Regions from separate parts of the Cytobacillus sp. QJM3NY_8 genome, predicted to be linked through region 2. Evidence: a T-box and tRNA genes for the amino acid it is inferred to sense, from the RefSeq annotation. Region 2 holds a T-box; the other regions hold tRNA genes.
What was found. The T-box of region 2 lies ahead of serS (serine--tRNA ligase). A T-box ahead of a tRNA ligase gene usually reads a tRNA of that ligase, here a tRNA-Ser.
Positions count from the first base shown of each region.

Region 1: it encodes a tRNA-Ser, which carries the amino acid that the T-box ahead of serS (serine--tRNA ligase) is inferred to sense. The anticodon was not compared.
Region 3: it encodes a tRNA-Ser, which carries the amino acid that the T-box ahead of serS (serine--tRNA ligase) is inferred to sense. The anticodon was not compared.

Region 1 covers NZ_CM149681.1:4,469,757-4,475,822, forward strand. The annotation lists gene AC0VZ9_RS22850 (glucose-1-phosphate adenylyltransferase) at 1-742, opposite strand, end outside; gene glgB (1,4-alpha-glucan branching enzyme) at 684-2,630, opposite strand; gene AC0VZ9_RS22860 (hypothetical protein) at 2,854-3,051, shown strand; tRNA gene AC0VZ9_RS22865 (tRNA-Glu) at 3,139-3,210, opposite strand; tRNA gene AC0VZ9_RS22870 (tRNA-Ser) at 3,215-3,305, opposite strand; tRNA gene AC0VZ9_RS22875 (tRNA-Asn) at 3,311-3,385, opposite strand; tRNA gene AC0VZ9_RS22880 (tRNA-Ile) at 3,400-3,476, opposite strand; tRNA gene AC0VZ9_RS22885 (tRNA-Gly) at 3,481-3,554, opposite strand; tRNA gene AC0VZ9_RS22890 (tRNA-Phe) at 3,569-3,644, opposite strand; tRNA gene AC0VZ9_RS22895 (tRNA-Asp) at 3,670-3,746, opposite strand; tRNA gene AC0VZ9_RS22900 (tRNA-Met) at 3,750-3,823, opposite strand; tRNA gene AC0VZ9_RS22905 (tRNA-Ser) at 3,842-3,934, opposite strand; tRNA gene AC0VZ9_RS22910 (tRNA-Ile) at 3,948-4,024, opposite strand; tRNA gene AC0VZ9_RS22915 (tRNA-Met) at 4,042-4,118, opposite strand; tRNA gene AC0VZ9_RS22920 (tRNA-Ala) at 4,137-4,212, opposite strand; tRNA gene AC0VZ9_RS22925 (tRNA-Pro) at 4,222-4,298, opposite strand; tRNA gene AC0VZ9_RS22930 (tRNA-Arg) at 4,306-4,382, opposite strand; tRNA gene AC0VZ9_RS22935 (tRNA-Leu) at 4,398-4,486, opposite strand; tRNA gene AC0VZ9_RS22940 (tRNA-Gly) at 4,493-4,567, opposite strand; tRNA gene AC0VZ9_RS22945 (tRNA-Leu) at 4,576-4,660, opposite strand; tRNA gene AC0VZ9_RS22950 (tRNA-Lys) at 4,676-4,751, opposite strand; tRNA gene AC0VZ9_RS22955 (tRNA-Thr) at 4,895-4,970, opposite strand; tRNA gene AC0VZ9_RS22960 (tRNA-Val) at 4,991-5,066, opposite strand; rRNA gene rrf (5S ribosomal RNA) at 5,076-5,192, opposite strand; rRNA gene AC0VZ9_RS22970 (23S ribosomal RNA) at 5,445-6,066, opposite strand, start outside.
Region 2 covers NZ_CM149681.1:19,183-25,248, reverse strand. The annotation lists gene AC0VZ9_RS00110 (deoxynucleoside kinase) at 1-77, shown strand, start outside; gene AC0VZ9_RS00105 (deoxynucleoside kinase) at 74-742, shown strand; tRNA gene AC0VZ9_RS00100 (tRNA-Ser) at 954-1,046, opposite strand; gene serS (serine--tRNA ligase) at 1,136-2,413, opposite strand; T-box leader at 2,466-2,690, opposite strand; gene pdxT (pyridoxal 5'-phosphate synthase glutaminase subunit PdxT) at 2,752-3,339, opposite strand; gene pdxS (pyridoxal 5'-phosphate synthase lyase subunit PdxS) at 3,352-4,233, opposite strand; gene AC0VZ9_RS00080 (D-alanyl-D-alanine carboxypeptidase family protein) at 4,395-5,699, opposite strand; gene guaB (IMP dehydrogenase) at 6,030-6,066, opposite strand, start outside.
Region 3 covers NZ_CM149681.1:259,431-265,496, reverse strand. The annotation lists rRNA gene AC0VZ9_RS01500 (16S ribosomal RNA) at 1-962, opposite strand, end outside; tRNA gene AC0VZ9_RS01495 (tRNA-Gly) at 1,061-1,134, opposite strand; tRNA gene AC0VZ9_RS01490 (tRNA-Pro) at 1,158-1,234, opposite strand; tRNA gene AC0VZ9_RS01485 (tRNA-Arg) at 1,240-1,316, opposite strand; tRNA gene AC0VZ9_RS01480 (tRNA-Leu) at 1,377-1,462, opposite strand; tRNA gene AC0VZ9_RS01475 (tRNA-Leu) at 1,522-1,606, opposite strand; tRNA gene AC0VZ9_RS01470 (tRNA-Lys) at 1,622-1,697, opposite strand; tRNA gene AC0VZ9_RS01465 (tRNA-Gln) at 1,706-1,780, opposite strand; tRNA gene AC0VZ9_RS01460 (tRNA-Asp) at 1,789-1,864, opposite strand; tRNA gene AC0VZ9_RS01455 (tRNA-Glu) at 1,896-1,967, opposite strand; tRNA gene AC0VZ9_RS01450 (tRNA-Ser) at 1,983-2,073, opposite strand; tRNA gene AC0VZ9_RS01445 (tRNA-Asn) at 2,079-2,153, opposite strand; gene AC0VZ9_RS01440 (SprT family protein) at 2,318-2,779, opposite strand; gene cmpA (cortex morphogenetic protein CmpA) at 2,916-3,029, shown strand; gene AC0VZ9_RS01430 (Tex family protein) at 3,186-5,351, opposite strand; gene AC0VZ9_RS01425 (PP2C family serine/threonine-protein phosphatase) at 5,433-6,029, opposite strand; gene sigB (RNA polymerase sigma factor SigB) at 6,026-6,066, opposite strand, start outside.

The sequences.
Region 1 (6,066 bases), 840 kb from region 2:
TACCGACATCCTTCCAATAGCCATTGAACGGGTATGCGAACAGCTTTTTATTTTCGTCAAGCATTAATGGAATGATGTCCTTTCCAAAGTCATGAGTGGACTCCGGATTGCGGTCATCCATTTCCAGATATTCTTTTAAAACAGACCAATTAAAAATATATATTCCCATGGAGGCCAGATTATTTTTTGGATATGCTGGTTTTTCCTCAAATTCTGCGACCCGCATCTCCTCATCCGTATTCATGATTCCGAACCTGCTTGCCTCCGGCCAAGGTACTTCAATTACAGAAATAGTCGCATCCGCGCCTTTTTCAATATGATAATTCAGCATCAGCTCATAATTCATTTTATAAATATGATCACCGGATAAAATCAGGACATATTCCGGATCATATTGCTTTAGATAATTGAGGTTCTGATAAATAGCACTTGCTGTTCCCGTATACCACTTGACTTCCGATGATTCACTGTAAGGGGGCAGCACTGTCACACCGCCGTTCTTTCTATCAAGATCCCATGCGCTGCCTATGCCAATATACGAATTCAGAACCAGCGGCTGGTATTGGGTAAGAACACCGACTGTATCAATTCCGGAATTGGTGCAATTGCTCAATGTAAAATCAATAATCCGGTATTTCCCTCCAAATGGCACTGCAGGTTTCGCAAGACTTTTTGTTAGAGAACTAAGCCTGCTCCCTTTCCCTCCTGCTAATAACATTGCGACGCACTTTTTCTTTCCCATTTCCCTTCCTCTCCTTCCGATGTTTTACAGGGCGTAAGATTGAAATGCCAAATGGCGGAATAGACATTTCCAAACTGAACGGCTTGCCGTGAAACTCTTTTTCCTCAGTCTTAAGGACCCTCTTGTTGGTGCTATTTGATCCTCCAAAGCTATCACTATCACTGTTGAGTATTTCCCTATAAGACCCCGCCTTTGGAATTCCAATACGATAATTAGGGTAGAAAGCAGGTGTGAAATTGCAGACAATCACAAGAAAATCATCCACTTTTGAGCCTTTTCTGATAAAGGAAAAGATGGATTGGTCTGCATTATGACAATCAATCCATTCAAAGCCATCCTGAAGGTGATCAAGCTCAAAAAGAGCCTTTGAACGTTTATAAACCTTTATTAATTCTTTCACATAATCATTTGCCTTTTTATGCATCTCGTAATCAAGCAGATGCCAATCAAGCTGTTCTTTGTCTTTCCATTCGGAAAACTGCCCAAGTTCGCTCCCCATGAAAAGAAGCTTCTTGCCGGGGTGGGCAATCATGTAGCCAAGCAGGAGCCTGAATTGCGCAAATTTTTGCCAGTAATCTCCGGGCATTTTATCAAGCAGCGATTTCTTTCCATGGACAACTTCATCATGTGAAAAAGGCAATATGAAGTTTTCCGTAAAAGCATACAAAAGCGAAAAAGTCATCTTTCCATGAACATCAGATCGCCTCTCAGGTGCTGTTTCCATATATGTAAGAACGTCATTCATCCAGCCCATATTCCACTTGTAATGAAAACCCAGCCCTCCATAATGGACTGGTGCAGTCACTTGCGGCCAGTCTGTTGAATCCTCTGCCATCATGAGAAAGGAAGAATCATATTGCGAAACAACTTTATTTAAGTTTTGCAGAAAACGGGTGCCGAATGGATTTTCTGTCTTTCCATCCCGGTTAGGCCAATAGATAATATTAGCCACCGCATCAACCCGAAAGCCATCAATATGATATTTTTCCATCCAAAAAACAGCGTTGGAAATAAGAAAGCTTTGAACTTCATTTTTGCTCAGGTCAAAATTAGCTGTCCCCCATACTCGGTTCTCTCTGTCGCCTTCTGTTTCATACTCATACAAATACGATCCATCAAACTGGTAAAGGCCGTGGGCATCTTTGCAGAAGTGTCCCGGTACCCAGTCCAGAATGACCCCAACACCCTGCTGATGGCACTGATCAACAAAATACATAAAATCATGCGGGCTGCCGTAACGGCTTGTAACAGAGTAATAACCTGTTCCCTGATAGCCCCAGGAAGCGTCGAGCGGATGCTCAATTAGAGGAAGCAATTCTATATGCGTAAACCCATGCTCCACCACATAAGGAATGAGTTCATCTGCAAGCTCCCTGTATGTAAACAGACTTCCAGACTCTTTTTGCTTCCACGAACCCAGATGAACTTCATAAATGACTGCAGGCTCCGTATAAATAGGCTTCATTTCTTTTTTTTGCATCCATTTGCTGTCATTCCACTGATATCCGTCAAGCGAATATACTATAGATGCTGTATTGGGCCTTACTTCTGAAAAAAAGCTATAAGGATCAGCCTTTAATACCACTTCCCCTTTCTTTGTTTCAATTTCATACTTATACAAGGCACCTTCCATGTTTCCATCCAGCTGAATAAACCAGACACCTTCATTATTCACTCTATGTAAGGTATAGCCTTCTCCATTCCAATCATTAAAATCACCGACTAATCTGATAATTTCAGCGTTCGGTGCCCATACGCAAAAACGGGTAATCACTTCTCCGCCATTTGAAACTACATGTGCACCAAATAACTGGTGACTCTCATAATATGTCCCTTCATGGAACAAATGCAGCTGGTAATCGGTTGGAACCAAAGTATCCACTACCATCCTTCTCCCCACCCAGTGTCGTTTCTTTTGACTTTCCTGTTATATTCGTGAGACGTGAGAAAAATCCTTGTAAAAGTTTTTTTAATTTTATGACAACAACATTCAAATCCCGTTAAAAACCGATAGCATTCTGCCCAATCTAACAGTCTTCGACATAATCTCCGGTAAACTTAGACAAAATAAAACAAAGTATGCAAGCAAAAAATGAAAGGAGAATAATATTTTGAGCAATAAAGAAGAGGAATTTTTATTAAACGAGGCATCAAAAGATGAAATAAGAATTCCGATATTTGAAGCACCGGATGGAAAGATTATGGCCACCGGGGATATGTTTAGAGGCCCCTATACGGGAATATCTTCTGAAATCGATTTGAATAATCCAGGCAATAAATTAAGCAAGGCAGAAGAGAGGTTTGATTAAAAAACAGAGAAGCAACTAACCGAGGGCAGGCTGGAACAGAAAAGACAACAAAAAAGCTGCCAACAAATTGTTGACAGCTTTTTTGTATGACCCCTACGGGATTCGAACCCGTGTTACCGCCGTGAAAGGGCGGTGTCTTAACCGCTTGACCAAGGGGCCAATATGGCGGAGAAGGAGGGATTTGAACCCTCGCGCCGGTTACCCGACCTACACCCTTAGCAGGGGCGCCTCTTCAGCCACTTGAGTACTTCCCCATATATGGCTCCGCAGGTAGGATTCGAACCTACGACCGTTCGGTTAACAGCCGAATGCTCTACCACTGAGCTACTGCGGAACAATAATATAAAATGGTGGGCCTAAATGGACTCGAACCATCGACCTCACGCTTATCAGGCGTGCGCTCTAACCAGCTGAGCTATAGGCCCATTTTGGAGCGGGTGAAGGGAATCGAACCCTCATCATCAGCTTGGAAGGCTGAGGTTTTACCACTAAACTACACCCGCATAAGGTTCTAAAATGGTGGCTCAGGACGGAATCGAACCGCCGACACAAGGATTTTCAGTCCTTTGCTCTACCGACTGAGCTACTGAGCCACATATTATTTATTTTTTGTAAAAATGGCGGTCCGGACGGGACTCGAACCCGCGACCTCCTGCGTGACAGGCAGGCATTCTAACCAACTGAACTACCGGACCAGATTGCGGGGGCAGGATTTGAACCTGCGACCTTCGGGTTATGAGCCCGACGAGCTACCGGACTGCTCCACCCCGCGATAATATTATTAAATATATGGAGGAGGAAAGGGGATTCGAACCCCTGCGCGGTTTGACCCGCCTGTCGGTTTTCAAGACCGATCCCTTCAGCCGGACTTGGGTATTCCTCCGTATAAATGAAAATGGTGGACCTTGTAGGACTCGAACCTACGACCGGACGGTTATGAGCCGTCTGCTCTAACCAGCTGAGCTAAAGGTCCAGCATCGATGAATTAAATGGTAGCGGCGGAGGGGATCGAACCCCCGACCTCACGGGTATGAACCGTACGCTCTAGCCAGCTGAGCTACACCGCCGAAGTGTTAAAATATTTATGGTGGAGCCTAGCGGGATCGAACCGCTGACCTCCTGCGTGCAAAGCAGGCGCTCTCCCAGCTGAGCTAAGGCCCCAATAATAAATGGTCGGGAAGACAGGATTCGAACCTGCGACCCCTTGGTCCCAAACCAAGTGCTCTACCAAGCTGAGCTACTCCCCGTATATAATGGCGCGCCCGAGAGGAGTCGAACCCCTAACCTTTTGATCCGTAGTCAAACGCTCTATCCAATTGAGCTACGGGCGCAATGTTAAATTCTACTGGTGCCGAGGACCGGAATCGAACCGGTACGGTAGTCACCTACCGCAGGATTTTAAGTCCTGTGCGTCTGCCAGTTCCGCCACCCCGGCAATAAATGGAGCGGAAGACGGGATTCGAACCCGCGACCCCCACCTTGGCAAGGTGATGTTCTACCACTGAACTACTTCCGCATAAAGAATGGTGCGGGTGAAGGGAGTCGAACCCCCACGCCTTGCGGCGCCAGATCCTAAGTCTGGTGCGTCTGCCAATTCCGCCACACCCGCAATATGAAATTAAAATGGTGAGCCATGAAGGACTCGAACCTTCGACCCTCTGATTAAAAGTCAGATGCTCTACCGACTGAGCTAATGGCTCATAATTTTATGAGACTACCTAAAGCCTGTTATGTGCAGTCAGATGTTCCAAAGCTAAACGCTTTGTCACAGATTGCTATTCGGATGTAGAAATTCACTGATGCTGCAATCTGCTCTACCGACTGAGCTAATGGCTCGTTGAAATGGTGCCGGCGAGAGGACTTGAACCCCCAACCTACTGATTACAAGTCAGTTGCTCTACCAATTGAGCTACACCGGCAGCTTGTACATTTAAATTAATGGTGGAGGATGACGGGATCGAACCGCCGACCCTCTGCTTGTAAGGCAGATGCTCTCCCAGCTGAGCTAATCCTCCATTATTAACGCCCGGCAACGTCCTACTCTCACAAGGGGACAGCCCCTAACTACCATCGGCGCTGAGAAGCTTAACTTCCGTGTTCGGTATGGGAACGGGTGTGACTTTCTCGCTATCGCCACCAGACTATTTTCCAAAGACAAGTTTTATTATACCGTCTTTTTAGGATTTTTCAAGAGAAAATTTCATATTTTTCATTCTCTCAAAACTAGATAATGCATGAAGAAGCATTTGCCGAGTATTCACCAATGACTTGTCTAGCTTCGGCTCCTAACTTCTCGGCCGTTTCGATCCGTCCCTCCAAATCCCAAAAACAGGATTTGAATGGCCGGCTCTCCAACGTCTCTCGAAGTTGAACAGTCGCCTCCACTTTTCGTTTTGGTTAAGTCCTCGATCGATTAGTATCAGTCAGCTCCACATGTCGCCACGCTTCCACCTCTGACCTATCAACCTGATCATCTTTCAGGGATCTTACTAGCTTGACGCTATGGGAAATCTCATCTCGAGGGGGGCTTCATGCTTAGATGCTTTCAGCACTTATCCCTTCCGCACATAGCTACCCAGCGATGCCTTTGGCAAGACAACTGGTACACCAGCGGTGCGTCCATCCCGGTCCTCTCGTACTAAGGACAGCTCCTCTCAAATTTCCTGCGCCCACGACGGATAGGGACCGAACTGTCTCACGACGTTCTGAACCCAGCTCGCGTACCGCTTTAATGGGCGAACAGCCCAACCCTTGGGACCGACTACAGCCCCAGGATGCGATGAGCCGACATCGAGGTGCCAAACCTCCCCGTCGATGTGGACTCTTGGGGGAGATAAGCCTGTTATCCCCGGGGTAGCTTTTATCCGTTGAGCGATGGCCCTTCCATGCGGAACCACCGGATCACTAAGCCCGACTTTCGTCCCTGCTCGACTTGTAGGTCTCGCAGTCAAGCTCCCTTGTGCCTTTACACTCTGCGAATGATTTCCAACCATTCTGAGGGAACCTTTGGGCGCC
Region 2 (6,066 bases):
TGAAAAATGAATCAGACTTAATGCATATATTCGATACATTGTCGACATCATTAAAAAAGAGGAGCATACACTTATGAATCTAAGGCAAAAATACGAGATTCCTTCGAACGCAGTGATCACGATTGCCGGAACCGTCGGAGTCGGAAAATCAACGATGACCAATGCGCTTGCGGACGCACTGGGGTTCCGAACCTCTTTCGAAAAGGTTGATACGAACCCTTACCTGGATAAATTCTATGCAGATTTCAACCGCTGGAGCTTCCACCTGCAGGTATACTTCCTGGCGGAACGGTTCAAGGACCAGAAGCGCATCTTCGAATATGGCGGCGGCTTTGTTCAGGACCGATCCATTTATGAAGACACCGGCATATTTGCGAGAATGCATTATGAAAAAGGCACCATGTCAAAGGTAGATTACGAAACTTACACCAGCTTATTTGATGCGATGGTGATGACACCTTATTTCCCGCACCCTGATTTGCTTATTTATCTGGAAGGATCCCTTGATGATATTCTTTCCCGCATCCAGGAGCGCGGCCGTCCGATGGAGCAGCAGACACCTATTTCCTACTGGGAAGAAATGCACCAGCGCTATGAAAATTGGATTAACAGCTTTAACGCATGCCCGGTCCTGCGCCTGAATATCAATGACTATGACATCATTCAGAATGAGCAATCCATTGAGCCGATTGTAGAGCGCATTTCTTACTTTTTAAGACAAACTCAATTATTAAAAAAATAACCGCCATTTAGGCGGTTTTTTGCTGTTTGATTAATGGCCCCGAGTACTTAGCAGAAATGAGAATCGCTGACGAAATTCTTTCCCCGGTCCTCCAAAAAATATTTTTATCTGTCAATTTCAACAGAATGAAATTATATAACAAAAAAACCGCTGATCATCAGCGGTTTTATGTATCTCCAATTTTTATGCGCGTGTTAGATGTCAATTAAAATGGAGGAGGAAAGGGGATTCGAACCCCTGCGCGGTTTGACCCGCCTGTCGGTTTTCAAGACCGATCCCTTCAGCCAGACTTGGGTATTCCTCCGCATCGACAAGAAATACTATATCATTTCTAAATAGGCATGTCAACATTATTTTTATAAAAAAAAGAGCGGATCAAAACCCGCTCTTCAATTAAGGCTTTATAACTTCGCGATTGCCCATATACGGACGCAATACCTCCGGAATGATGACACTTCCGTCAGCCTGCTGATAATTTTCTAGAATAGCTGCCACCGTGCGGCCGATCGCAAGGCCAGATCCATTCAGTGTGTGCACATGCTCCGGCTTGCCTTTTGCCTCGCGGCGGAAGCGGATATTTGCACGTCTTGCCTGGAATCCTTCAAAGTTACTGCAAGAAGATATTTCTCTATACGTGTTATAGCTTGGAATCCAAACTTCGATATCGTATTTCTTCGCAGCTGTGAATCCAAGATCGCCCGTACACATGCTCATCACACGGTATGGAAGGCCAAGCATCTGAAGGACTTTTTCCGCGTGTCCTGTCAGCTTTTCAAGTTCCTCATAAGACTCTTCTGGCTTAACAAATTTCACAAGCTCGACTTTGTTAAACTGGTGCTGGCGGATAAGCCCGCGAGTGTCACGGCCGGCAGAACCCGCTTCAGAACGGAAGCATGCACTAAATGCCGCATAGTTTATCGGAAGCTCGTCTGCATTCAGAATCTCTTCCCTATGCATATTGGTGACAGGCACCTCAGCGGTTGGAATCAGAAAATAATCTTCGCTTTCAATTAGGAATGCATCTTCCTCGAATTTCGGAAGCTGTCCTGTTCCTGTCATGCTTGCACGGTTAACCATGTACGGAGGAAGAACCTCCTTATAGCCATGCTCGTCTGTGTGCAAATCAAGCATGAAGTTGAATAAGGCTCGCTCAAGGCGGGCACCAAGGCCTTTGTAGAATACAAAGCGGCTGCCTGTTACTTTGCTCGCACGTTCGAAATCAAGGAGATCAAGATCTGTCGCAACATCCCAGTGCGGCTTTGGCTCGAAATCAAATTCACGGACTTCTCCCCATTTGCGGATTTCCACATTATCATCTTCTGTTTCGCCGACAGGCACACTTTCATGCGGAATGTTCGGAATGCTCAGCAGCAATTGGTCCAATTCTTCCTCGACTGTACGGAGCTCCTCATCCAATGCCTTGATTTTATCGCCGACTTCTCTCATTTCAGCGATTAAATGGTCTGCATCCTGCTTTTCGCGCTTTAAGGCAGCCACCTGCTGGGATACTTCATTTCTTTTGCTCTTCAGCTGTTCTGCTTCTACAATTAGCTCACGTCTTTTTACATCCAGATCTTCGAATTTTCCAAGATCGGTTAAATCTTCGCCACGGTGCTGAAGCTTGTTTTTCACTTCTTCAAAATTGGCTCTTAAAAACTTAATGTCCAGCATTTTTTAGTACCTCCTGAAAATAGTTTAAAACACAAAAAACTCCCGTCCCCAAAAAAGGGACGAGAGTTACCCGCGTTGCCACCCTAGTTGAAAGCATGAGCTTTCCACCTTAAATCCATAACGGTTTTAACCGAAAGCATTTACTTTTCCCGAGTAGTACCGGGTGTTCCATGCTTTGCTCGAGGATGGATTCACAGGGTTTATTCACCGGTTTCCACCAGCCACCGGCTCTCTTTTAGAACAAAGTCCTGTTACTAGTTCCTCTCATTGCTTTTCAGCTATAAGAATTTTGTAATTCATAATGTACTACAATTATGTTCCATTTGCAACCAAAATATTCAAATTGTTAATTGCTTGGACTCTTTGATCATTTCAACGAAATAGCCTGTCAGGCGATGGTCATCCGTTAGTTCCGGATGGAATGAGCATCCGAGGAATCTGCCTTCGCGCGCCGCCACAATCCGGCCATTGTGCTTGGCCAGGATTTCAACATTCTCTCCAGCCTCCACAATATGCGGTGCACGAATGAATACAGCTGCAAAATCTTCTGCCACTCCGGCAATATCAACATCCGCCTCGAAGCTTTCGCGCTGGCGGCCAAATGAATTTCTTTCCACCTGGACGTCCATCACACCGATATGCGGTTCATCATAGCCAATGATATTATTCGCAAGAAGAATTAAGCCTGCACATGTCCCGAACATCGGCTTTCCTGATTGCGCAAACTCCTTAAGGCTGTCCATAAAATCATATTTATCAATCAAGCGTCTCATGGTCGTGCTTTCGCCGCCAGGCAAGATAAGCCCGTCTACCTCGTCAAGCTGCTCTTTGCGTTTGATGACTACAGCTTCGGCGCCGGATGCTTCTACAGAAAGAACATGCTCTCTGACCGCGCCCTGCAGCCCTAATACTCCAACCTTTATCATGTTCAATTCTCCTTACCAGCCGCGCTCCTGCATACGAGCTTCAGGAGCCAATGAAGAAATTTCAATTCCCTTCATCGGTGTGCCTAGTTCTTTTGAAAGTTCAGCAATTAATTTGTAGTCCTGGTAATGTGTAGTTGCTTCCACAATGGCACGTGCAAATTTCGCAGGGTTTTCAGATTTGAAGATGCCTGATCCTACGAACACTCCATCAGCACCAAGCTCCATCATTAGAGCTGCATCTGCAGGTGTTGCAACGCCGCCTGCTGCGAAGTTTACGACTGGAAGGCGTCCAAGGCTCTTGATTTCCAAAAGAAGCTCATATGGCGCTCCCAGAAGCTTAGCTTCTGTCATTAATTCATCTTCGTTCATGCCGACAACCTTGCGCACCTGTGCATTCACCTTGCGGATATGGCGGACAGCTTCAACGATGTTTCCAGTTCCAGGCTCACCCTTTGTGCGAAGCATGGAAGCACCTTCACCAATACGGCGTGCTGCTTCGCCTAAGTCACGGCATCCGCAAACGAATGGAACTGTGTAGTCTCTTTTATTAAGATGGTATTCTTCATCAGCAGGAGTTAAAACTTCACTCTCATCTATGTAATCGACACCCATCGCTTCAAGCAGACGAGCTTCTACAATATGGCCGATACGCGCTTTTGCCATTACCGGGATTGAAACTGCACCCATTACTTCTTCCATAATACGCGGATCTGCCATGCGTGCCACACCGCCGGCTGCACGGATATCAGAAGGAACGCGTTCAAGTGCCATAACTGCTACTGCACCAGCTTCTTCTGCGATTTTTGCCTGCTCGGCGTTAACAACGTCCATAATAACGCCGCCTTTTTGCATTTCTGCCATTCCCCGTTTAACACGATCTGTACCTGTCTTCATGTTTATCCCCCTTCGTAAATACCATCTGCTTTGGATGGGTTAAATATTATGATAAAAATCATTTTTCAAAAAAAGGAAAATAGATTATTTTACTAGGAATTTTCCCTATTGAAAATATGCAATGAAAAAGGGCTCCTGTCAAGACAGGAAAGCCCTTTTTCTTAAAACCAACCTTTTACAGTTGAGGAAACACTTCCCCAAACATCCCCGAAGAAACCTCCGATGCTGCGCATAGTCAGCACGAACCAGTTTGCTTTTTCAACACTTTCAGCGGCTACGACATCCACTTGAATATTGCCTTTGCCTTTATCGGACAAGAACTCAATCTTCCCGTCCTCTTTCGATTCAATCGTTAGATAGCCGATTTTTTCTCCTTTTTTAATAGGAGCTGTCAATTCGCCGTTTTCATTTAATTTCTCTTTATCAAGAACAAGAACAGGCTTATAGTTTTCTTTTTCCCCGTTTCTTACAACCATTTCGATTGCATCTTTAGAAGAAATCTTTACTTTGTCCTCTTTGCCTTTTGTAACAGGCACTGTTTTCTGGCCTTTCACCTGATAGTTGGCAGGAACGATTTCTTCTTTCGTGAAGTTGCTGAAACCAAAGTCGAACATTTTTTTTGTTTCATCGAATCTGGATTTGTAAGTAGCCTGACCATTCGCACCTTTAGCGTTCATGACAACACTGATGTAGCGGTTGCCATCTCTCATGGCTGTACCGGTAAAGCAGTATCCGGCAAAGTCAGTCGTACCTGTTTTAAGGCCATCTGCACCTTCATAGCCATATACTAGCTCTGGAAGCATCCAGTTCCAGTTTTCCATTTTAATTTCATCATCTGTACCCTCTCTGAACGTCTTTCTAGGGGTACTTGCTGTTTCCAATACTTCAGGGAATCGGTTAATCAATTCCTTGGCCAGCATCGCTGTATCTTTTGCTGACATCACGTTTTCTTCTTCAGGGCCTCCTGCAGGAGGAGATCCCTTTAAATCACGGTTGTTTAAACCGCTGGAATTGACAAATTTATAATCCTTTAATCCAAGCTCTGCAGCTTTTTCGTTCATCATTTTAACAAAGTTTGTCTCAGAACCGGCAATCGTTTCTGCAATTGCGATGGTTGCACCATTTGCAGAGTAGATCGCCATTGCTTCATACAATTCACGGATATTGTATTTTCCGTCTCTTCTTAGTGGGACATTTGATAAATTGCGATCCTGTGAAACTTTCCACACATATTCACTTACTGCATATTCCTGGTCCCACTTCACTTTGCCTTCTTCAACGGCTTCAAGAAGCAGGTATTCTGTCATCATTTTAGTCATACTGGCAATGCCCAGTACTTTATCCGCATTTTTTTGATATAAAATTTTTCCGGTCTCTGCATCTACTAAAATAGCAGCATCTGCATTAATGTTTAAGATATCTTCTGCATGAGCTTTATGTATACCAGGTAAAAGACCTAATATCATGACCAAGGCAAGGAATCCAGCGATAGACTTACGGTAAAATGTTTTCTTCAATTTACTGCCCTCCAACGTTTTAATACACTTTTGTTATTTTATCATAACTCTGGTGCAAAGAATAGATAGAGTAATTACCTATTCCTGCCTGCCCCGTGGCATGATTGTCCCATAGTTATGCATTAGTATTTTCCTAGGTTTGATCCCAGGATATTTTAGGATAAAATGACTCTGTTAAACTGGCTATGATTTCCGCTGCAGGATGCTAAAAAACTGCCATCATCTTTATCAGAGACGAAAAAAAAGCAGAAAAGGTTTCCCTCTTCTGCTTTGTATTGATTATAGTGAGTAGTTTGGCGCCTCTTTTGTGATCTGC
Region 3 (6,066 bases), 240 kb from region 2:
ACCACATGCTCCACCGCTTGTGCGGGCCCCCGTCAATTCCTTTGAGTTTCAGCCTTGCGGCCGTACTCCCCAGGCGGAGTGCTTAATGCGTTTGCTGCAGCACTAAAGGGCGGAAACCCTCTAACACTTAGCACTCATCGTTTACGGCGTGGACTACCAGGGTATCTAATCCTGTTTGCTCCCCACGCTTTCGCGCCTCAGCGTCAGTTACAGACCAAAGAGTCGCCTTCGCCACTGGTGTTCCTCCACATCTCTACGCATTTCACCGCTACACGTGGAATTCCACTCTTCTCTTCTGCACTCAAGTTCCCCAGTTTCCAATGACCCTCCCCGGTTGAGCCGGGGGCTTTCACATCAGACTTAAGGAACCGCCTGCGCGCGCTTTACGCCCAATAATTCCGGACAACGCTTGCCACCTACGTATTACCGCGGCTGCTGGCACGTAGTTAGCCGTGGCTTTCTGGTTAGGTACCGTCAAGGTACCGGCAGTTACTCCGGTACTTATTCTTCCCTAACAACAGAGTTTTACGATCCGAAAACCTTCATCACTCACGCGGCGTTGCTCCGTCAGACTTTCGTCCATTGCGGAAGATTCCCTACTGCTGCCTCCCGTAGGAGTCTGGGCCGTGTCTCAGTCCCAGTGTGGCCGATCACCCTCTCAGGTCGGCTACGCATCGTTGCCTTGGTGAGCCGTTACCTCACCAACTAGCTAATGCGCCGCGGGCCCATCTGTAAGTGATAGCCGAAACCATCTTTCAGCTTTCCTTCATGTGAGGGAAAGAATTATCCGGTATTAGCCCCGGTTTCCCGGAGTTATCCCAGTCTTACAGGCAGGTTGCCCACGTGTTACTCACCCGTCCGCCGCTGACTTCAGGGAGCAAGCTCCCATCTGTCCGCTCGACTTGCATGTATTAGGCACGCCGCCAGCGTTCGTCCTGAGCCAGGATCAAACTCTCCATATAAGAGTTGATTAAGCTCATAAGTTGTCTTTTCAAAAAAGACTAAAGAATTAACGTTGACGTTTTTGTTCGTTCAGTTTTCAAAGATCAATCAGAAAGTTTGGAGCGGGTGAAGGGAATCGAACCCTCATCATCAGCTTGGAAGGCTGAGGTTTTACCACTAAACTACACCCGCATATAAAATTATTGTTTCCCGAATGGTCGGGAAGACAGGATTCGAACCTGCGACCCCTTGGTCCCAAACCAAGTGCTCTACCAAGCTGAGCTACTCCCCGTAATATGGCGCGCCCGAGAGGAGTCGAACCCCTAACCTTTTGATCCGTAGTCAAACGCTCTATCCAATTGAGCTACGGGCGCATCTTTTAAAGCAACTCTTATATTATATCAACCTAGATTTCAAAAGTCAACAACTTTTTTTGGTGCGGCCGAGAGGACTTGAACCTCCACGGGGTTGCCCCCACTAGGCCCTCAACCTAGCGCGTCTGCCATTCCGCCACGACCGCTTAATGAAGCGACAAGTAACATCATACCAAAACGTAGCACTTATCTCAATGGTAATTAATGGTGCGGGTGAAGGGAGTCGAACCCCCACGCCTTGCGGCGCCAGATCCTAAGTCTGGTGCGTCTGCCAATTCCGCCACACCCGCAATATGAAATTAAAATGGTGAGCCATGAAGGACTCGAACCTTCGACCCTCTGATTAAAAGTCAGATGCTCTACCGACTGAGCTAATGGCTCATCAAAAATGGCTGGGCTAGCAGGATTCGAACCTGCGAGTGACGGAGTCAAAGTCCGGTGCCTTACCGCTTGGCTATAGCCCAATAACAAATGGCGGTCCCGACGGGAATCGAACCCGCGATCTCCTGCGTGACAGGCAGGCATGTTAACCGCTACACCACGGGACCATCCACATAAAACCGTCGGAAACAAAAAAAGTGACCCGTACGGGATTCGAACCCGTGTTACCGCCGTGAAAGGGCGGTGTCTTAACCGCTTGACCAACGGGCCATTGTGAGAATTTTCTGGCGGAGAAGGAGGGATTTGAACCCTCGCGCCGCTTACGCGACCTACACCCTTAGCAGGGGCGCCTCTTCAGCCACTTGAGTACTTCCCCAAATATGGCTCCGCAGGCAGGATTCGAACCTGCGACCGTTCGGTTAACAGCCGAATGCTCTACCACTGAGCTACTGCGGAATAATAATGAACTTTATCGATAAAACAGTTAACATCTTATCGACTCTTCATATTATAAGGACGGAGGCTATAAAAGTCAAGCTTGTTTTTAGAAGAATTTATTAGCCGTTTATCCTATTTTGTCCTGCGACAATTATTAAATATAAAGTGTACTTAATCTAATGTCAATTCTTTTTTAAAACTAATTTCCCCTTGCATTTACCGCAAACATATTTCCTCGTATCAACCATTCTTTTTCTTTGATAAGTTTGACCGCATTCCTTACACATATAAACAAGAATCTTAGCAGATCTATTTGTTTTTGGATAATCAGGCAAGGCCGAACAAAATCGAGGTGCTCCCACTTTTTTCATTAGCATTCTGAAATCCTGATCACGATGTTTATATCCTTTTCCTTCTAAATGCAAATGATAATGACAAAGCTCGTGCTTAATAATACCTTCTAATTCTCCGACCCCAAGCTGCTCATAATACTTTTTGTTTATTTCAACATGATGTGAACTCAGCATATATCTTCCGCCAGTCGACCTGAGGCGTGAATTAAAATAAGCCTGATGGCGAAAGGGCTTGCCGAAACTTTCTAAGGATATCTTTTCAACAAGTGTCTGAAGCTCCTGGTCATTCATAACAATGTTTTTCCTCTCTTATCATAAACATGACAACCTATTATAGCATACATTATATATACCTATTATAGCTCTGAACTCGCTTTGCTGCCCTAGGGAGCGATTATCAGATTCCAATACACGGGAGGTAAATCAGATGCCTGTATGGTTTCAAAACCAAATCCAGCGTGCTTTTTATGAAAAGGACCGGTATCAGATCAAGCTGCTGAATCAGTGCTGGTTTTTCTATAGAAAGAAACACTGCTCATAAAATATGGCGAGCCTGAGATATACCAGCTAAAAGCAGCTACAGCCCTTTGAAAACCTCACAAGCATAGGCCAAATCACGCTAGAAATATTGATTTCCGGCGTGATTTGGCTTATGACTCGAAGAACAAGCCATTTAAGCCAGCAAAACAAAGGAATGTTAATTAGTTTGGTCAAGCATAGTTAAGGCGACTCTTCCCTTGTGCTTATCAACAGAATCAACCCAGACTGTTACTACATCCCCAACGGACACGACATCCAGCGGATGTTTGACAAATTGGCGGCTAAGTTTGGATATATGAACAAGGCCATCCTGTTTGACTCCGATATCAACGAATGCACCAAAGTCGACAACATTTCTCACTGTCCCTTGAAGCTCCATCCCTTCCTGCAGATCCTCAAGTTTCAGGACTTCTTTCTTTAGGAGCGGCTTTGGCAGCTCATCACGCGGATCCCTTTCAGGTCTCATTAAGGCATCAATAATATCTCTCAGTGTAAGTTCACCAATTTCAAGCTCCCGGGCTGTCTGGCTGATATTTATGCCTTTTAGTGCTTCCCTTAATGATTGTGTTCCAAGGTCACTGGATTTAAAGCCGAGATTAGCAAGCAATTTATTTACTACTGCATACGTTTCAGGGTGTATACCAGTCCGGTCCAGAGGTTCTTTCCCATCGATAATCCGCAGGAAGCCTATTGCCTGTTCATAGGTTTTGGCGCCAAGGCGCGGAATCTTTTTCAACTGCTTGCGGTCTGTAAATTTCCCTTCTTCTTCTCGTTTCTTGATTATATTCACAGCAACTGTTTTTGAAAGGCCAGCTACATGCTGCAGCAGCGAAGATGAAGCTGTATTTACATTGACACCCACTTGGTTTACCGCTGTCTCTACAACAAAAGAGAGTGATTCTGACAGCTTTTTCTGAGATACGTCATGCTGATATTGGCCAACCCCCACGGACTTGGGATCAATCTTAACCAATTCTGCAAGAGGATCCTGGAGGCGGCGGGCGATGGATACAGCACTCCTTTCTTCCACCTGAAAATCAGGAAACTCTTCTCTGGCAAGGTCTGAGGCAGAATATACGCTCGCCCCTGCTTCATTGACAATTAGGTAGAATATCTCCTCTTTCATGTCCTTTAAAATGTCAGCGATGAACTGCTCGGTTTCCCTTGAGGCGGTTCCATTGCCGATGGCAACCATTTCTACTTTGTAGGTGTTTAGAATATGAACTACTTTCTCTCGTGCTTGTTTCGTTTTGGAAACAGGAGGATGCGGATATATGACACCGATATCAAGTACTTTTCCAGTTTCATCTACAACTGCAAGCTTGCAGCCAGTTCTGTAGGCAGGGTCTACACCAAGTACTATCTTGCCTTTTAATGGGGGCTGAAGCAGCAGTTTTCTGAGATTTTCAGAAAAAATCATGATCGCCTGTTCTTCTGCTTTTTCAGTTAGTTCATTGCGGATTTCACGTTCAATCGAAGGCATAATCAGACGCTTGTATCCATCCTCAATAGCTTCCTTTACAATTGCCCCTGCAGGGGAGCGTTCATCCTTCACCCACTTTTTATACAAGTACTTTAAGATAAATTCGGTATTTGGCTTAATGTTAATCCTTAAAACTTCTTCTTTTTCACCGCGGTTTAATGCAAGTGTGCGGTGTGGAACAATCTTGCTCACTGGTTCCTCATACTCGTAGTACATTTCATAAACGCCTTTTTCGTCAATCTCTTTATTCTTCACAGAAGACTCAATTTTTCCCTTTTTGGCTGTTTCCATACGGATCCATTTTCTGCTTTCTGCTTCATCTGATACCCATTCTGCGATAATATCTTTCGCTCCGGCAATTGCCTCTTCCGTTGTGGTTACTTCCTTTTCATCTGATAAGAATTCTTTTGCCTTTGCAGCAGGGGGTTCATTAAGGGGAAAGGTGAGAAGCCATTCAGCAAACGGTTCAAGCCCTTTTTCCTTTGCCGCAGTTGCTTTTGTGCGGCGCTTTTGCTTATATGGCCGGTATAAGTCTTCTACCTCCTGCAGCTTCACCGCTTTTTCAATGTTGGATTTTAACTCTTCTGTCAGCTTGCCCTGCTCTTCAATTAAGCGGACTACCTCTTCTTTACGCTGATTGAGATTTTGTATGTATTGCCAGCGCTCCATGATATCCCGAATTTGAACTTCATCCAGTGCACCTGTCTGTTCCTTTCTGTATCGGGCAATGAACGGGACTGTGTTCCCTTCTTCCAATAAGCTGATTGTGTTTTTTACTTGTTTAATGGCTATTGATAATTCTCCAGCGATTAGGTTTAGTACTTGATTTTGTCTATCCATAGTTTTTTCCAAGATCATTCCTCCATCATAGAGTCTCACTTTTCATTTTATCAAAAAGAAAAACAAAAAGCTTACCCTGTTCTAGAGTAAGCTTCCAAGTATGAAAGTAGCATCATCTGAGGTAGATGGATACTGCTTTTTTATATCTTCCGAGATAAGATCAATAGGGAGAAATGCTTTCAGCAAAGTTTTAACCCCTTGAATATTCAAGCCATCTGAGTATATCAAAAACTTAGATTCCGCTTCATACGTAAACCGCTGGGTATGAAACACCTGCGGCCTTCCTGACAGATATCCAGTTACAGGCAGAGGATATGTGAGTTTCCCAGTAGATGAATAAAGGAAAAACCGAATATTCCCTACACAGCTGTATACAAATTCCCTGGAGGCAAAATGGACTTTAAACAGTGCTACTGCTGCTCCTCTTTTCTGTAAAAGAACATCGTTGCAAAGCTTCATGAGCGTATCTACATCTTTCTCATGATGCTGCTCTACGACAGAAACAACAGCAGAAGAAGCTTCATACGCGAATTCCCCGCTTCCAAGGCCATCTGCCAGCACACATACAAAGTATTCATCAGTTGCGGTGAAGTAATATCCATCACCGCAAAAAGCTTTGCCATCTTTAGCTGTCTGGTGAGCAATCACTTCGATGTTATCTCCAACCAATTTGGTCATGAAAGGCACTCCGAGTTATTTGTTTCAGAGTGGATCG